4 regions of the Vibrio sp. R12-SW3-ISO1 genome follow, and region 4 is predicted to be linked to each of the others. Evidence: predicted binding sites of a transcription regulator. Region 4 holds the regulator's gene; each other region holds the start of a gene.

Evidence for each region. The regulator MetJ, encoded in region 4, represses methionine synthesis genes. The targets are predictions, from matches to a motif close to TTAGACNTNTANANGTCTAA.
Region 1: the regulator MetJ is predicted to act here: its motif matches at 2,297-2,316, upstream of metK (methionine adenosyltransferase).
Region 2: the regulator MetJ is predicted to act here: its motif matches at 1,795-1,814, upstream of metN (methionine ABC transporter ATP-binding protein MetN).
Region 3: the regulator MetJ is predicted to act here: its motif matches at 2,311-2,330, upstream of AC6R0R_RS14525 (MetQ/NlpA family ABC transporter substrate-binding protein).

Annotation. Positions count from the first base shown of each region.
Region 1 is NZ_JCBDGK010000053.1:7,069-11,285, reverse strand. Features, by position in the region: gene AC6R0R_RS18150 (DUF2189 domain-containing protein) at 1-579, opposite strand, end outside; gene metK (methionine adenosyltransferase) at 1,067-2,221, opposite strand; gene tkt (transketolase) at 2,580-4,217, shown strand, end outside.
Region 2 is NZ_JCBDGK010000038.1:215,765-219,981, forward strand. Features, by position in the region: gene AC6R0R_RS10010 (methionine ABC transporter permease) at 1-665, opposite strand, end outside; gene metN (methionine ABC transporter ATP-binding protein MetN) at 655-1,689, opposite strand; gene gmhB (D-glycero-beta-D-manno-heptose 1,7-bisphosphate 7-phosphatase) at 1,990-2,541, shown strand; gene AC6R0R_RS10025 (MliC family protein) at 2,615-2,947, shown strand; gene treR (trehalose operon repressor TreR) at 3,014-3,961, shown strand; gene treB (PTS trehalose transporter subunit IIBC) at 4,171-4,217, shown strand, end outside.
Region 3 is NZ_JCBDGK010000047.1:50,806-55,022, forward strand. Features, by position in the region: gene AC6R0R_RS14520 (cobyric acid synthase) at 1-1,354, opposite strand, end outside; gene AC6R0R_RS14525 (MetQ/NlpA family ABC transporter substrate-binding protein) at 1,484-2,281, opposite strand; gene AC6R0R_RS14530 (hypothetical protein) at 2,497-3,015, shown strand; gene cra (catabolite repressor/activator) at 3,116-4,093, opposite strand.
Region 4 is NZ_JCBDGK010000044.1:8,612-12,828, forward strand. Features, by position in the region: gene AC6R0R_RS13390 (bifunctional aspartate kinase/homoserine dehydrogenase II) at 1-241, opposite strand, end outside; gene AC6R0R_RS13395 (O-succinylhomoserine (thiol)-lyase) at 241-1,407, opposite strand; gene metJ (met regulon transcriptional regulator MetJ) at 1,667-1,984, shown strand; gene AC6R0R_RS13405 (malic enzyme-like NAD(P)-binding protein) at 2,098-3,378, opposite strand; gene rpmE (50S ribosomal protein L31) at 3,619-3,840, opposite strand; gene priA (primosomal protein N') at 4,166-4,217, shown strand, end outside.

The DNA.
Region 1 (4,217 bases), on a different contig from region 4:
CAGCGGAATGGCAAACGCTGAGATACTGAACACAACACACGCCAGCACTAAACCCACTAATGAGCCGATGATCAAGAAGGGGAGAAAGTCGCTCAACGGCGCCCCTTGTACTGAAGGGTAAAGTGCATGCAACAGCGCCGCGATACGCATCCAAAAAATCATACACACCGCAAGCAGCACGGCAAACGCCCATTGTGAGGTGGAGTTGCGCCCGATGGCTTTCATCGAGTGAAGCAAACTGGGTTTATGTCCGCGCTCTCGCTCCCAGCTTGCGTCATACAAACCGAGCGCTAAAAAAGGCCCAATGAGCATATAGACGACCAGACTGGGCATCACCACAAGGTGGGTGCCTTGCCACTGGACGAGGAGAACAATGCCGATGGCCGCCGCCATAAAGCATAAGCCGTAGAAAGCGCTAATCAGCGGCATGCGAACAAAGTCGTGCAAGCCGAGCGCGAGCCAATGAAATGGGGCAGAGATACTGACCTGATTACACGGTATGGTGCGCGCGTATTCGTGGTCGCTGACTTCCTTATGTTTTTGCTCTTTGAAGTCATGTGGGTTAACCGTACGAGGCATAACTCCTCCTTGATCAATCTCGATTCTCATCCTCTTCTTTGCCTTTTGAGTGGTGGCCGAGAAAAGGGGTTGTTACGTATTTGTAAACAGAAGACGTTTTTAAACGCAAGCCGTTCGCAAACACGAGAGAGTGCTGACCCGATTCGCTGATGTGCTCCTAGACGCTGACGTTAAAGGGTGTGAACTCTCAGTTTCATGTTGATGCCGTGATCTGAACACAAGCTTTGCGCGTGTTACTCGGCGCAGAGGGGATGGCAGTCACGTCTGGTTTTATACGTAAAGACGTCATCCTTGGATGCGTTTATTTAACATATTGTTAACTATTGACCTCAATGGCGTAAATTACAACCTGGGAGGTTAAATTTTGTTCAATGATGGGTGGGGGGATGCGAGGTCGGGGTGAGCAAAGCGAGCGAGGAGGCTAGATGGCAGGCAAAAGAAAGGGCTTTTGGCGAACCAAAAGCCCTGAAATAGTGTGGCTCAGTGATTACTTGAGACCAGCGAAGTCACGCAGTTCTGCGGCTTTATCCGTCGCTTCCCAAGGGAACTCTTCACGACCGAAGTGGCCGTAAGCGGCGGTCTTCTTGTAGATCGGCTGAAGTAGGTTCAGCATCTCTTGCAGGCCGTATGGACGTAGATCGAAGAACTGACGTACCGCCTCAATGATGATGTCGTGCGAGACTTTCTCAGTACCGAACGTTTCCACCATGATAGACGTTGGATCCGCAACACCGATTGCGTAAGACAATTGGATTTCACAGCGATCTGCCATACCCGCTGCGACGATGTTTTTCGCCACGTAGCGTGCTGCGTAAGCGGCACTACGGTCTACTTTCGATGGATCTTTACCAGAGAATGCACCACCACCGTGACGCGCTGCGCCGCCGTAGGTATCAACGATGATCTTACGACCGGTCAAACCACAGTCGCCCATTGGGCCACCGATAACAAAACGACCGGTTGGGTTGATGAAGAAGTTAGTGTCTTTGTTGAGCCACTCAGCTGGTAGAACAGGTTTGATGATCTCTTCCATTACCGCTTCGCGCAGATCCGGCGTTGAGATAGAGTCACAGTGCTGAGTTGACAGTACGACCGCATCGATACCAACGATCTTACCTTCGTTGTACTGGAACGTAACCTGAGATTTTGCATCTGGACGCAACCATGGCAGTGTGCCGTTCTTACGTACTTCCGCTTGCTTTTGCACTAGGCGGTGTGAGTAAGTGATAGGCGCTGGCATGAGGACTTCAGTCTCGTTACATGCGTAACCAAACATGATGCCTTGGTCACCGGCACCTTGCTCTTTTGGATCCGCTTTGTCGACACCTTGGTTGATGTCTGGAGACTGTTTACCGATGGTGTTTAGCACTGCACACGAATCCGCGTCAAAGCCCATGTCAGAGTGAACGTAGCCAATTTCACGTACGGTTTGGCGCGTTAACTCTTCGATGTCTACCCATGCAGAAGTGGTGATTTCACCGCCGACCATGACCATACCGGTCTTGACGTAGGTTTCACACGCTACGCGAGCTTTTGGATCTTGCTCGAGGATCGCATCGAGAACCGCATCTGAGATTTGGTCTGCAATTTTATCTGGATGACCTTCTGATACGGATTCAGAAGTAAACAGGTGCTTAGCCATGAGAGCTCCATTTAATCTGTTGGATGGGCGTCATTGCTCGCCCAGCACAAAAATAATGTTAAATTATGTAGGTGTATCTACATCTAGACGTCTATTTTAGTTTTGCGTGCTCGAATTACAAGTTATTTTTGTGATTTAAGTAGAGTAAAAACGCGTATTTTTCTCAATCCGCCGCGTGAGGTAAAGAGCAATCGTTTGCATCAAGCAGTAACGAAAACCGGCGGTCTTCGAGAAATTTGCAATAAATATCGTAGATCTGGCGTTGATTAGACAGTAATCGATTGCACCCGCGCAGATGCTCTGCGAGAATTATCGCCCACATTAGTTATCAATTCGCTTAATGCATTCAGGAGCAGACATGTCTTCTCGTAAACACTTGGCCAATGCAATTCGTGCACTTAGCATGGATGGTGTTCAACAAGCTAATTCCGGTCACCCAGGCGCACCGATGGGGATGGCGGATATCGCCGAAGTTCTTTGGCGTTCACACTTAAACCACAACCCAGCGAACCCAGAATGGGCAAACCGCGACCGTTTTGTGCTATCAAACGGCCACGGCTCAATGCTGATTTACTCTTTGCTGCACCTAAGTGGTTACGAGCTGTCTATTGACGATCTGAAAAACTTCCGTCAGCTTCATTCAAAAACGCCGGGCCACCCAGAATATGGTTATGCACCGGGCGTAGAAACCACTACTGGTCCTCTTGGCCAAGGTATCACTAACGCAGTGGGCATGGCGCTGGCAGAGAAAGCATTAGCGGCGCAGTTCAATAAAGAAGGCCATGACATCATCGACCACTTCACCTACGTATTCATGGGTGATGGCTGTTTGATGGAAGGGATCTCTCACGAAGCATGTTCACTAGCGGGCACTCTGGGCCTTGGCAAGCTGATCGCTTTTTGGGATGACAATGGCATCTCGATTGATGGTGAAGTGGAAGGTTGGTTCTCTGACGATACACCAAAACGCTTTGAAGCTTACGGTTGGCATGTTATTCCAGCTGTCGATGGCCATGATGCTGAGGCGATCAACGCCGCCATCACTGCCGCGAAAGTGGACCCTCGCCCTACTCTAATTTGTACTAAGACCATCATCGGTTTTGGTTCACCAAACAAAGCGGGCTCTCACGATTGTCACGGCGCGCCACTAGGTGCAGACGAAATCAAAGCTGCGCGTGAGTTCCTAGGTTGGGAGCACCCAGCATTTGAGATTCCAGCAGACGTATATGAGCAGTGGGATGCGAAAACCGCAGGCGCAGCATCTGAAGCGGCGTGGAACGCTCAGTTTGAGGCTTACGCAGCGGCGTACCCAACAGAAGCGGCGGAGCTGAAACGTCGTCTCAACGGTGAGCTTCCTGCGCAATGGGAAGAGAAAGCGAATCAAATCATTGCTGATCTGCAAGCCAACCCAGCGAACATTGCCTCGCGCAAAGCGTCTCAAAATGCGCTTGAAGCGTTCGGTAAAATGCTGCCTGAATTTATGGGCGGTTCGGCGGACCTTGCGCCATCCAACTTGACCATGTGGTCGGGCTCAAAATCACTGGAAGCAGACGATTTCTCAGGTAACTACATTCACTACGGTGTACGTGAGTTCGGTATGACGGCCATCATGAATGGTATTGCGCTGCATGGCGGTTTTGTCCCTTACGGTGCGACCTTCTTGATGTTTATGGAGTACGCCCGTAACGCGATGCGTATGGCCGCTCTGATGAAAATTCAGAACATCCAAGTGTACACGCATGACTCGATTGGTCTGGGTGAAGATGGCCCAACGCACCAACCCGTTGAGCAAATGGCGTCACTTCGCCTAACGCCAAACATGAGCACATGGCGTCCATGTGACCAAGTGGAATCCGCGGTCGCTTGGAAATTGGCGATTGAGCGTAAAGATGGCCCAACGTCTCTGATTTTCTCTCGTCAAAACCTCGCGCAGCAAGCGCGTGACGCTGAGCAAGTGGCTAACATCGCTAAGGGTGGTTACATCCTAAAAGATTGC
Region 2 (4,217 bases), on a different contig from region 4:
ACGCGGCGTACAATCGCATCGCCGATAGATTGAATAATTTGAACCAGTACGATGAGCATCACCACTGTCACAGCCATGATGACTACATCGTAGCGGTGAAATCCGTAACGTATCGCGACATCACCTAGACCGCCGCCGCCCACTGTACCCGCCATTGCTGAGTAGCTCACCAATGTCACCAAAGTGATGGTGACGGAGTTGACGATGGTCGGCATCGCTTCAGGAAGCAATACTTTACTGATGATTTGCATTGGCGTCGCACCCATAGATTGCGCAGCCTCGACCAAACCGCTTGGCACTTCCAGTAGTGCGCCTTCAATCAGGCGAGCGACGAATGGAATCGCACCAATCGTGAGCGGCACGATGGCGGCGGTGGTACCGATAAAAGTGCCCACCAACAGTTTCGTCACAGGGATGATGGCAACCATCAACACCAAAAACGGCACGGAGCGACCAATATTGACGATTGCGCCCAACACACCATTTAATTTGGTGTTTTCTAGTAGGCCACCTTTTTTGGTCGTGTGTAAGATAACGCCGAGAGGGATACCGACAGCAAAGCCCACGATACCCGCGACGGCGACCATGTAGAGGGTTTCCCACGTCGCGCCAATCAATAGCTTACTGTTAAGCTCGAGCCACTGTGAAATCGTGTTAAAGGACATAGCCAAGCACCTCTACCTTTACATTGTGTTCACGCAGAAATTCGATTGCTGCGTTGTCGTCTTGCTCATTACCAAATAGCTCGGCGACCATCATGCCGAATTTTACGCCACCGGCGTAATCTAAGTCTGAACTCAGAATGCTGACATCGATATTGAATTTACGCGCAATTTGGCTCATCAGCGGTGCATCGACGGTTGCGCCAGTGAATTCAAGGCGTACCAGAGGGTAGCTGCCTTCAACGCGGCTGCTTTGCAAGCGAGCCTCGTAATCTTCTGGGATCGACAAGTCGAGCGTAGAGCGGATAAATTGGTGCGCCAGCTCGGTTTTCGGGTGAGCAAAAATATCACCAACCGTGCCTTTCTCCACCAATTCACCACCACCGATGATCGCCACCTGGTGACAAATGCTTTTGACCACGTCCATCTCGTGAGTGATCAAAAGCATAGTAATGTTCAGCTTGCGGTTGATCTCTTTTAACAGCTCAAGAATCGATTGAGTGGTCGCGGGATCGAGCGCGCTGGTCGCTTCATCACACAGCAGCACTTTAGGATCTGATGCGAGCGCACGAGCGATCGCAACGCGTTGTTTCTGACCACCACTGAGGTTTGACGGGTAGCTTTCATGCTTATCAGCAAGGCCGACCAGTTTCAGTAGTTCGGTTACCTTAGTGGTGATGGCGTTTTTGTCTTTGCCCGCCAGTTCAAGTGGCAGTGCGACATTATCAAACACAGTGCGGGATGAAAGCAGATTAAAGTGCTGGAAAATCATACCGATATTGCGGCGTGCTTGGCTCAGCTGTGATTTAGACAGTGTCGTCAAATCAACACCATCAACCTTGATTGAACCTGAGGTGGGCGCTTCCAACATGTTCACGCAGCGAATCAGTGTACTTTTCCCTGCTCCAGAAGAGCCAATAACACCGAAAATCGTTCCTTGAGGAACCGTAAGGTTAATGTCTTTCAGCGCATGGATTTCCTTGCTGCCCTGATAAAACACCTTGTTGACTTGATTAATTTCAATCATCAGTTAACCCGCTTGCAAATAACTTGGTGAGAAGTCGATTATTTTGAACTACCTCTCATTTGGTAGACGATGCTATGGGTTTGCAGGTTTAGTGTCAATAGATATTTTTACGGCTAGACGTCCAAACGCCTTTTTTAACTCTCTTGTGCGGAGATTGTTTCGTCATGAGATAGATAAGAAAGAAATAACGCGGGCAAATGGCCTTATTCACCGGCGCTAAAGCGATAGTGCTCGCCTTGCTGCAATTCGCTCGTTTTAAGGTATAATTCGAGCCAAACACAGCAGACAGAGACACATATTTTGGCAAAACCAGCAGTCTTTCTAGATAGAGATGGCGTCATCAACGTTGACCACGGTTACGTGCATGATGAGCATGATTTCGAGTTTATCGATGGCGTATTTGAGGCGACGAAGCAACTCAAGCAGATGGGCTACCTATTGGTGCTGGTGACCAATCAGTCGGGTATAGCCCGTGGCAAGTTTAGCGAAGATCGCTTCTTGTCTCTGACGCAATGGATGGATTGGAACTTTGTCGATCACGGTGTCGAGTTTGATGGCTTCTATTACTGTCCGCATCACCCTGATTATGGCGACGATCGGGATTGCGAATGTCGTAAGCCAAAGCCGGGGATGTTCCAGTCAGCGCAGCGCTTTCTCGATATCGATATGGCCAAATCGGTCATGGTCGGTGATAAGGCGCAAGATTTGATGGCGGCAGAGGCTGCTGGGGTAGGGCAGAAGATTTTGGTCCGCTCAGGCAAACCGGTGACCGAACAAGGTGAAGCGCTAGCAAGCGTGGTGCTTGATAGTCTTGCCGATGTGCCGCACTATCTAACAAATACCGTTAACTAGCAAATACCGTTAACCAATAAAACCATTGACGGACAACAAGCAGTCATAGGCACAAACACTCAAGGAGTCGAGTATGAACAAGCATTTAGCCTTCTGGGCAGTCGCGGGATTGATGTTGGGCTGCGCGCAAAGCGAGCAGGCGAGCGCGCCAGTAAAGTTCCATACCTACCAGTGTGATGAGGGCAAGCAGTTTTCAGCCGCTTACCTTTCTGGTGAAGAGGCCGCACTGGTTAAAGTAGAGGGCAAATCGCTGCGTCTAACCCAGCTACCCTCAGGTTCGGGCAGCCGCTACGCGCTAATGGACGATGGTCAAGAAGTGACGCCGGCTGTCAATTTGGCCATCAAAGGCAACGAAGCGCGTTTGAACTATCAAGATCAGCGCTTTACCCAATGTGTCACTGATTAAATCCAAGTTACTGCACCTCAATAGCCAAGGCCTTCGCCTTGGCATGGCTTTTAATGACGTAGGAACATGAGCAAAAAACTCACCATTGTTGATATTGCCAAGCTGTCTGGCGTCGGAAAGTCGACCGTCTCACGTGTGCTGACCAATGACCCGAAAGTCAAACCGGAAACCCGCGCCAAAGTGGAGCGAGTGATTCAGGAGTCGGGTTATGTGCCGTCCAAATCGGCGCAATCGATGCGTGGTGGGCGACAAAAAGTCGTTGGGGTGATCATCTCTCGTCTTGACTCCCCTTCAGAAAACAGGGCAGTGAGCAGTATGCTTGCCGTCTTGTATCAACAAGGCTACGACGTGGTGATCATGGAGAGCCAGTTTGATCGCCAGATGACCAATGAACACTTAGAGGTGTTGAAAAGACGCAATGTGGATGGCGTTATCGTCTTTGGTTTTAGTGATTTGGACGTCGCGCGTCTAGCGCAGTGGCAGGCGCGCTGTGTGGTGATCGCGATGGAGACGGACGCTGTCTCTTCGATCAACTACGACAACCAAGGCGTCATCACGCACGCGCTCAATCACCTCCATCAACGTGCGTGCCGAAATATCGCGTTTATCGGCGTCGATCCCAGTGATAAAACCACAGGTAAACTGCGGTTGGACGCCTACTTGAGCTGGTGTAAGCACAACCAGATCGCCCCTTGCTATCAAACCGGTCAGCTCAGTCATGACAGTGCTTACGCGTTGGTGGATAAGGTGTTGTCTGAGCGCACCGACGCGATTGTGTGTGCCAGTGACACCTTGGCACTTGGCGTCATCAAGCGTTTGCAAGAGCTCGGTCGTGATTCTGTCAACGTGACAGGCGTAGGCGGCAGCGAGCTGCTCTCTTTCCTATTTCCGAATGTCTTTAGTATCGACCCTGGTTACGCTCAAGCGGGTGAAAAAGCGGCTAACGTATTGATCAATAAGATCAATGGTAGTTCTGATCAGGTGCACATCACTCAACAACCCATCCAAATTTAACTATCTGAATCCGTTGGCAATTTCTTATTTAGTGTGATCATTTTCAATTTATGGGACTGTTCCCATTTTAATGTCATGCGCTTTTTGGGATTATAATGTCGAATTTATGGGAATGTTCCCATTAATATAATAACAATCAAACAGAGTCAGTTTGAATGTCTGCAATCGCAGACTAATATCAATAGAATCCAATTAGGGTGGACATGGAAATGAGTAAGATAGCCAAGCAAGACGTCGAACGTCTGATTGAGCGAGT
Region 3 (4,217 bases), on a different contig from region 4:
TCTCCTCACCGGTTGCCCAACGCATAATCTGCGTCGTCGCCTCGGCCGAGTTAAAGATACCATGTAAATAGGTCCCAAAGACTTGATTGCACTCACTCAACGCACCATCCCTCTCACCCGAACTGAGCATAATGGGCGATACATCTGTGGTTTGAGTGCGACCAGCATGAATCTCATAGCCCGATACGGGCACCGTGCTGCCATTTAATGAGAGTTGGCCATCCACATTCGTTAGCGTTTTGGAGTCGGTGATCACCGTTTGAGCCTGCAAGTACCCTAGCCCTGCTGTGCTGCCTGCGTCACTTTCTAACCCCAAAGGATCATCAATTTTCTGACCCAGCATTTGGTATCCACCACAAATGCCAATCACTTTGCCGCCTAAACGAAGATGACGCTGGATATCGCGATCCCATCCCTGACTGCGCAAGTAGGCAAGATCGCTGCGGACCGATTTTGAGCCCGGCAAAATAATGACGTCTGCTCCCGACAGCGACTCCCCCTTACCTACGTATCTAAGGTGAATGTCTGGGTTGCTTCTTAACGCATCAAAATCGGTGTGATTGCTGATCCGAGTAAACACTGGCACCGCAACCTGAATCTTCGCGCTCGAATTGAGCGATTGCTGAGTATTGATGGCATCTTCCGCCTCTAACTCAAACCCGTGCAGATACGGCAACACGCCGATGACAGGCTTGCCGGTTTTTTCTTCCAGCCAATCAAGGCCAGGTTCGAGCAGTGAAATATCACCACGAAAGCGATTAATAATAAATCCTTTGACTCGCTGCTGCTCGCTCTCTGATAGCAGGGCCAGAGTGCCGTATAAGTGAGCAAACACGCCGCCCCGGTCAATATCGGCGACAATCACGACGGGCACATCCGCCTCCTCAGCAAAGCCCATATTGGCGATATCATTCTCACGTAGATTGATTTCTGCTGGGCTACCAGCACCTTCGATCACAATCGAATCATAGTGTTCGGTCAGTTGACTAAACGAGTCCATCACAAAAGGCAGCGCTAACTGTTTGTAGTTCTGGTAACCACACGCTTCCATATTACTCAGTGCCTTACCTTGCACGATCACCTGTGCGCCAGTATCGGAATTAGGCTTAAGTAACACTGGATTCATATGTACACTAGGCTCAACACCGGCGGCTAAAGCTTGCACCGCTTGGGCGCGACCAATTTCACCACCGTCAGCGGTCACGGCGCTGTTTAACGCCATATTCTGTGGTTTAAATGGGGCAACTCGCACACCACGGCGAGCCAACACTCGGCAAAGACCTGCCACGACAACGCTTTTTCCTGCGTCAGAGGTTGTACCCTGTACCATTAGGGCTTGAAGAGGCGTTTTCATATAAAGAAAAAACTACAATAAATCCATCCGTTATGTTGGCTGACGATACCACTCCCACCTTGCAATCGCTAATGTTTCGATAAAAAAGCCCGAGGTGGTAATACCTCGGGCTGTCAATCATTCTGCGAATTAGAACGCCGCTTCAATCGTGCTACCAAACTGCTTGGCTAGGAAGGCTTTCGTCTCTTGCGATTGGAAGATCTCAACAAACTGCTGATACTCAGGTTTAGTCTCTTCCCCTTTACGGGTCGCGATGACCATAACAGCAAGCGGAGCATCGGTCGATTCGAGATAAATACTCTGTTTCTGCGGATCAAGCCCTGATGACATCACATAGTTCATCGTGATTGCCGCAGCATCGACATCATCCAGAGTTCTGGGTAACTGCGCCGCATCGACCTCGATGAATTCGAACTGTTTAGGGTTGTCCACAACATCAGTGAGCATTGCCGCATATCCAACGCCCTCTTTCAGGGTGATCACTCCCGCATCAGCAAGCAATAGCAGACCGCGACCACCATTAGTCGGATCGTTTGGTATCGCGATACGCGCTTTCTCTGGTAACGCATCTAAAGTGCGATATTTATTTGAGTAAAGTCCCATACGCATGAGGATTGAACGGCCGATTGAGACAAGTTCTGTACCATGATTTTGATTAAAACTGTCTAAAAATGGTTGATGTTGATAACTATTGATATCGATACTGCCATCATCAAGCGCCGCGTTTGGTGTGACATAATCCGAAAACTCGATCACTTGCACCTTTAACCCATGCTGCTCGGCTTGTTTTGCTACCGCCTCGACAACCTGGGCGTGTGGGCCAACCGTCGCTCCAACTTTAATCACTGACTCTTCTTTTTCGCCGCACCCGGTAAGTCCGACTACCGTGATGAATGCTAACAACGACACCTTACTGACTAACTTCATATTTCCCTCTCATTGTTAATAAAAGCCTTTTAGATGGCTAGAGCTCCACTGTAAGCTTTCTATATAAAAAATCAATCAATTCGATTCGTAGGCGACAAATCATTTTAAATCATCAATAATGACACCCACCTCAAATGGCTGGCTTAAAACTTGCTAATATTTTTTCATTAGGCAAAAACGCCAAGCCAATGTGGCGCTTAGACGGAAAATTGACAATGTCGGAGACTGTTTTGAAAAAAATCCTACTTACCAGCGCGCTGGCTCTTGCGGCGACATCAGCACAAGCGAATAACTTCAGCTACAACTACTTTGAAGTGCGTGTAGGCGCCAATCCCTCGACATTAGGTGGTGAGTTCACCACTCTATTCACGGAAAACTCCCATTTGATCATTCGCGCCGATTCTCAGTTTGATGGCGATTATGACGTTGCCGGTGGTATCGGTTTTAATGGACCAGTAACACAATTTGCGGATGTGTATGGTCAAATGCTACTTCACCAAACAAAATATGTAGCAGGTGACAGTGACACGCAGATTGAAATGAACATCGGCGGTCGTCTTTGGTTGACTGAACAAGTCGAAGCGACGATGCGATTAGGCCGTTTGGATGATTCCTCTGTCTTTCACGCCGGACTTCGTTTTCACTCTACTCAGCAAATGTCGCTATCAGCCGAGACAAGAAACAACGGACTCTATGGTCCACAATTGACGATGAGCGTTCGTTTTCAGTACTGATGATCGTGCTGCTCTGATGTGAAAAAAGCGCCGTCCTGGCGCTTTTTAGTTCCGCGGTTTTAGTATCCCTGTTTTAGTATCCCTGTTTTAGTTAAAACGGTTAGCGAACAATCAACTCACGTGGAATCAACTCAATACCCGGATGGTAACGTTTTGCCGATGCGTTGAGTGCCAACGCCAACGCGCTGTCTGAAATCATTTCAAATTGTTGGGGTAAAGAGTTCACTTTAAAGGGAAGGAAATCAAGCAGACGGTTATCACCAAAGGTCCCCAGTTTGATGCCTTTGACCAACTCTGGTTGTTCGAGAAATACGTCTAATACCCCTTCCAACAATGTATACGAGGTGGTCACAATCGCATTGGGAAGCTCATCGTTGGCCAGCCAAGTACGCATCACCTTTTTCGCGTCAATACGGTTAAAGTGGTCACCATAGCCAATCACTACACTGCAACCTCGCTCTTCTGCCGCCGTCTTAAAACCCAACTCACGCTCTTTAGAGATATTGAGGTCTGGAAGTGCACCAATTAAGCCAATAGTTGTGACGGCGTCACTAATCACGGAGTGAGTGAGCTCATTCGCCGCGCCAAAGTCTTCACTGATCACGCATGAAAAAAACTCATCGTCTAAGGGACGGTCAATCGCGATAACCGGCGTGCCCTTGTGTTGGATGTCGAGATAAAATTCATTGGCGTCTGGCATCGCGCTTGCCACAAACAGCCCATCGACCTTACGACTGATCAACGCATTGACGACGTTTTTTTCCGTATCAGCGTCATCATCCGAACAGGCGATCAATATTTGATAGCCCGCTTTTCGAGAACTTTGTTCGAGAAGTTTTGCAAGCTTGGCGTAACTGGTGTTTTCTAAATCAGGGATCACCAACCCAAACGATCGACTTTGCCCTGCGCGCAGCGTACTGGCGGCAAGATCCGGGCGATAGTTATGCTCTTCCACCACCGCCATCACTTTGCGTTGTGTCTTTTCGCTGATCCTATATTTTTGTGCTTTACCGTTAATCACATAGCTTGCGGTTGTCTTGGACACACCGGCCAATTTGGCTACTTCATCTAGTGTCATATCTCTACCTTAATCTGTGCGCATGATCATAATAATTCATCAAAGATCTATCGCTGAGTTGAATTATAAGCTGAAACGTTTCAGTATAAAAGCTGAAAGGATTCAGCAAAGAATAAAACAAGAG
Region 4 (4,217 bases):
CTTCGATAAGCCCTGTTTGGAATTGTCGTACCGACTGCAACGCTTCATGGGCAAGGCGGCCATCTTTATAGAGCGCCTCGGTAAACTCAATCAAATGATTGGTGGTTTTACCGGCCGCTGAGACAACGATCAGATCATCGCTGCCAGAGTATTCCTTGAGTATGGTGACTACCCGGCGGTAGCACTCCGGATCCGCTAAGCTGCTACCACCAAATTTATGCAGTTGACGCGATGTCGTCATTACGCGGACTCCTTCACACAGTTAAAGGCTTGCTTGAGATCGTCAATCAGGTCATCGGCATCTTCAAGACCGACAGACAGACGCAGCAGTTGCTGAGAGACACCTGCCTCGGCCAACGCCTCTTCGCCCATCGCACGGTGGGTCATTGACGCTGGGTGACAAATGAGGCTTTCTACGCCGCCTAGCGATTCTGCAAGCGAGAAGAGTTTCAACTCACCGACAAACTGTTTCAGTTCTTCAAAGCTGCCAGCGAACTCGAAGCTGAGCATAGAACCAAAGCCTGATTGTTGTTTCTTGGCGATGTCATGACCAGGGTGATCCGGCAAGCTTGGGTGATAGATGCGGCCAACTAGTGACTCTGTTTTCAGAAAGTCGAGAATGTTTGCCGAGCTTTGTTCGTGCACCTTCATTCGTGCGCCCAACGTGCGGATGCCACGCAGCGTCATGTAGCTATCAAACGGCGTGCCGGTGGCCCCAATGCAGTTGCCCCACCAAGCCAGTTCTTCAGCGTGCGCTTTGGTTTTGGTGATCACCACGCCGCCAATCACATCGGAGTGACCGTTGATGTATTTGGTGGTTGAGTGAATAACGAAATCCGCACCCAGTTCGAGTGGCTTCTGGAAAATCGGGGTTAAGAAGGTATTGTCAACCGCGACCAGTGCGCCGACTTGTTTCGCTTGCTGGCAGGCTTTCTCGATATCCACCACACGCACCAAAGGATTTGATGGCGTTTCCAACAGGATAAGCTTGGGTTTCTGGTTGATGGCGGCGGTCAAGGCTGCGTCATCGGATTGGTCGACGAACAACACGTTGAAGTCGCCCTTTTGCGCGCGGGTATTGAAGAGTCGATAGGTGCCACCGTAGCAATCGTGTGGCGCGACAATCAAATCATCTGGACCGACAAACGCAGAGACCCAAAGGTTGAGCGCTGAGGTGCCACAATTGGTCACTACAGCGCCTTCTCCACCTTCTAACTCATACAGCGCCGTTTCAAGCAGGCCACGGTTCGGGTTACCAGAACGCGTGTAATCGTATTTCGGCACTTCACCAAACGCCGGAAAGCCATAATTGGTCGAGAGATAAATAGGGGGAACGACAGCGTGATGTTGGGTGTCTGACTCGATACCAGTACGTACCGCGATGGTGGCGGGTTTGCGCGTGCTCATAGCGTTTTCCTTGCGAACAGTAGTGACTTGTTTTAGGGAATGCGATATACCTGTTGCTTATCAGGTGTATCCGGCACCCAATGTGGTGTAGTGCTGCGACACACTCACAGTTTGGGCCGATTCACTCCTATCGCCAACCACTTTACTTCTCATTTTTTAAGACGTCAACACTTCTAGACGTCTATATGTCTTTGCTTGTAGCCATAAATACCGTTAAAATTGTGGTTTAAACACTCATACGCAAATATAAAGGTGCGCAATGGCAGACTGGAATGGCGAATACATTAGCCCATACGCAGAACACGGTAAGAAAAGTGAGCAAGTGAAAAAAATCACGGTCTCCATCCCACTTAAAGTCCTTAAGGTATTAACAGACGAGCGTACGCGCCGCCAGATCAACAACCTGCGTCATGCCACCAACAGTGAGTTGTTGTGTGAAGCGTTCTTGCACGCTTACACAGGTCAACCATTACCGACGGATGAAGATTTGCGTAAAGACCGTCCAGATGATATTCCCGCTGAAGTGAAAAAGCTGATGACGGAGATGGGGATTGAGTTTGAGGCGTTTGACGACTAACGCTGGCCCTGTTTTGCACCGAATTTGAATGCAAAAGCCGCTGACATCGTCAGCGGCTTTGTTGTTTTTGCTCAGCCAGAGACAAAGGTCGTGGCTGGTAGTGGGCGTCAAGGTTACTCGATATCCATGTAATGGTCAGGCAGCTCAATGCGTGCCACCCCGGATTCTACCGCGGCTAACGCGACCGCTTTGGCGACGCGGGGGAGCAGTCTTGGGTCCATCGGTTTTGGAATAATGTAGTCTGGGCCAAACGAGAGTGAATCCACACCCGCGGCGGTCAGAACATTGGCAGGGACCTCTTCCTTCGCCAGTTGACGGATCGCTGCTACGGCAGCGAGCTTCATCTCATCGTTGATCTCGCTAGCACGTACATCCAGTGCGCCACGGAAAATAAACGGGAAGCAAAGTACGTTGTTGACTTGGTTCGGGTAGTCACTGCGACCTGTACCCATAATAAGGTCATTGCGTACATCATGAGCGAGCTCAGGTTTGATCTCAGGATCTGGGTTAGAACAGGCAAACACGATGGGTTTGTCGGCCATCAATTTAAGATCATCTGGCGATAACAGGTTAGGACCAGAAACGCCAAGGAACAGATCGGCGCCTTCGATGACATCTTGCAGCGTACGTTTGTCGGTGTTGTTGGCAAACAGTTGTTTGTATTCGTTGAGATCATCACGTCGAGTGTGGATCACACCTTTGCGATCCAGCATGTAAATTTTCTCGCGCATCGCGCCGCACTTGATCAGCAGCTCCATACAAGCGATGGCAGCCGCACCGGCGCCCAGACAGACAATCACGGCGTCTTCCAGTTTTTTACCTTGCAGCTCAATGGCGTTTAGCATGCCAGCAGCCGTCACAATGGCGGTACCGTGTTGGTCATCATGGAAGACTGGCACATCACAGCGCTCAATTAATTGTTTTTCGATTTCAAAGCAGTCTGGCGCTTTGATGTCTTCTAAGTTGATGCCGCCAAAGGTATCCGCGATGTTGGCGACCGTGTCGACAAACTCATCGATGGTGCGATGTTTGACTTCGATGTCGATGGAGTCCAAACCTGCAAAGCGCTTAAACAGCAGGGCTTTGCCTTCCATCACGGGCTTTGATGCCAGTGGGCCAAGATTACCTAGGCCAAGAATCGCTGTGCCGTTGGAGATCACTGCCACCATATTGCCTTTTGCAGTGTACTTATAGACATTATCGGGGTTTTGAGCGATCTCTCGTACCGGCTCGGCCACGCCTGGGCTGTAGGCGAGCGCGAGATCTTGCGCGGTTTCTGCTTGGGTGGTCAGCTCGACAGAGATCTTGCCTGGTTTTGGAAAGGCATGGTAGTCGAGCGCTTTTTGGCGAAATTGTTCTTCAGGGGTCAGGTCTTGACGGTGGTCATCAGGCATAGAAATAGGTACTCGTTAAAATGATTCAGCACAAAGGGGGTTAATCATTTTAGAGGAACTGAGTCAAGCTGCCTAGGTCAGAATGCGAGCGAGTAGGGTAATATGTGGGAAACGACTGGAGATTAGACCAGATAGAAAGAGATATGACTGCGGGTTTTGCTGTGAATAGGTTAATTGCTCTAAATCTCTGGCAACAAAAAAGGACGCCGCAGCGTCCTTTTTCCTATCCGCGAGAAGGAATTACTTCTTACCGCTTGATAGAGCACCGAAACGCTTGTTAAAGCGATCTACACGGCCGCCTGTATCAACGATACGTTGCTTACCAGTGTAGAATGGGTGACATTTGTCACATACGTCTAGGTGGATTGATTCTTTGTCTAGAGTAGATTTGAACTCAAATGTGTTGCCACAAGAACAAGTTGCTGCTACTGCTTTGTATTCTGGGTGGATTCCAGCTTTCATGGGGTAACCTCAATATAGGCCGTGTCGCTATCCGATTCAGAGCCGGACACCACACGTAGTTAATGTAAAATGGATTTAGGACACCGCTGCCAGAGCAGCCATATCTCTAAGGCGCGATATAGTAATGAATAGTACGCCTAGGATCAACCGATTTGGGGTAGAAATCGCTACTTTTTTAGCCGCTGCAGGAGAGGGAGACACATGGATGTTATCGCGAAGTGGTGTTACCCGCGTCTCCTCATACAGACACTGAGATGCGCTGGCTTTTCTCACTCTGTCTTTTCCCTTAGACTAAACGCGTCATCGACCTGCAGTGAAAGACTGAATGAGACCCACCATCGCCCGAGTCGCGTTACCCGTACCACTAGATAAACAGT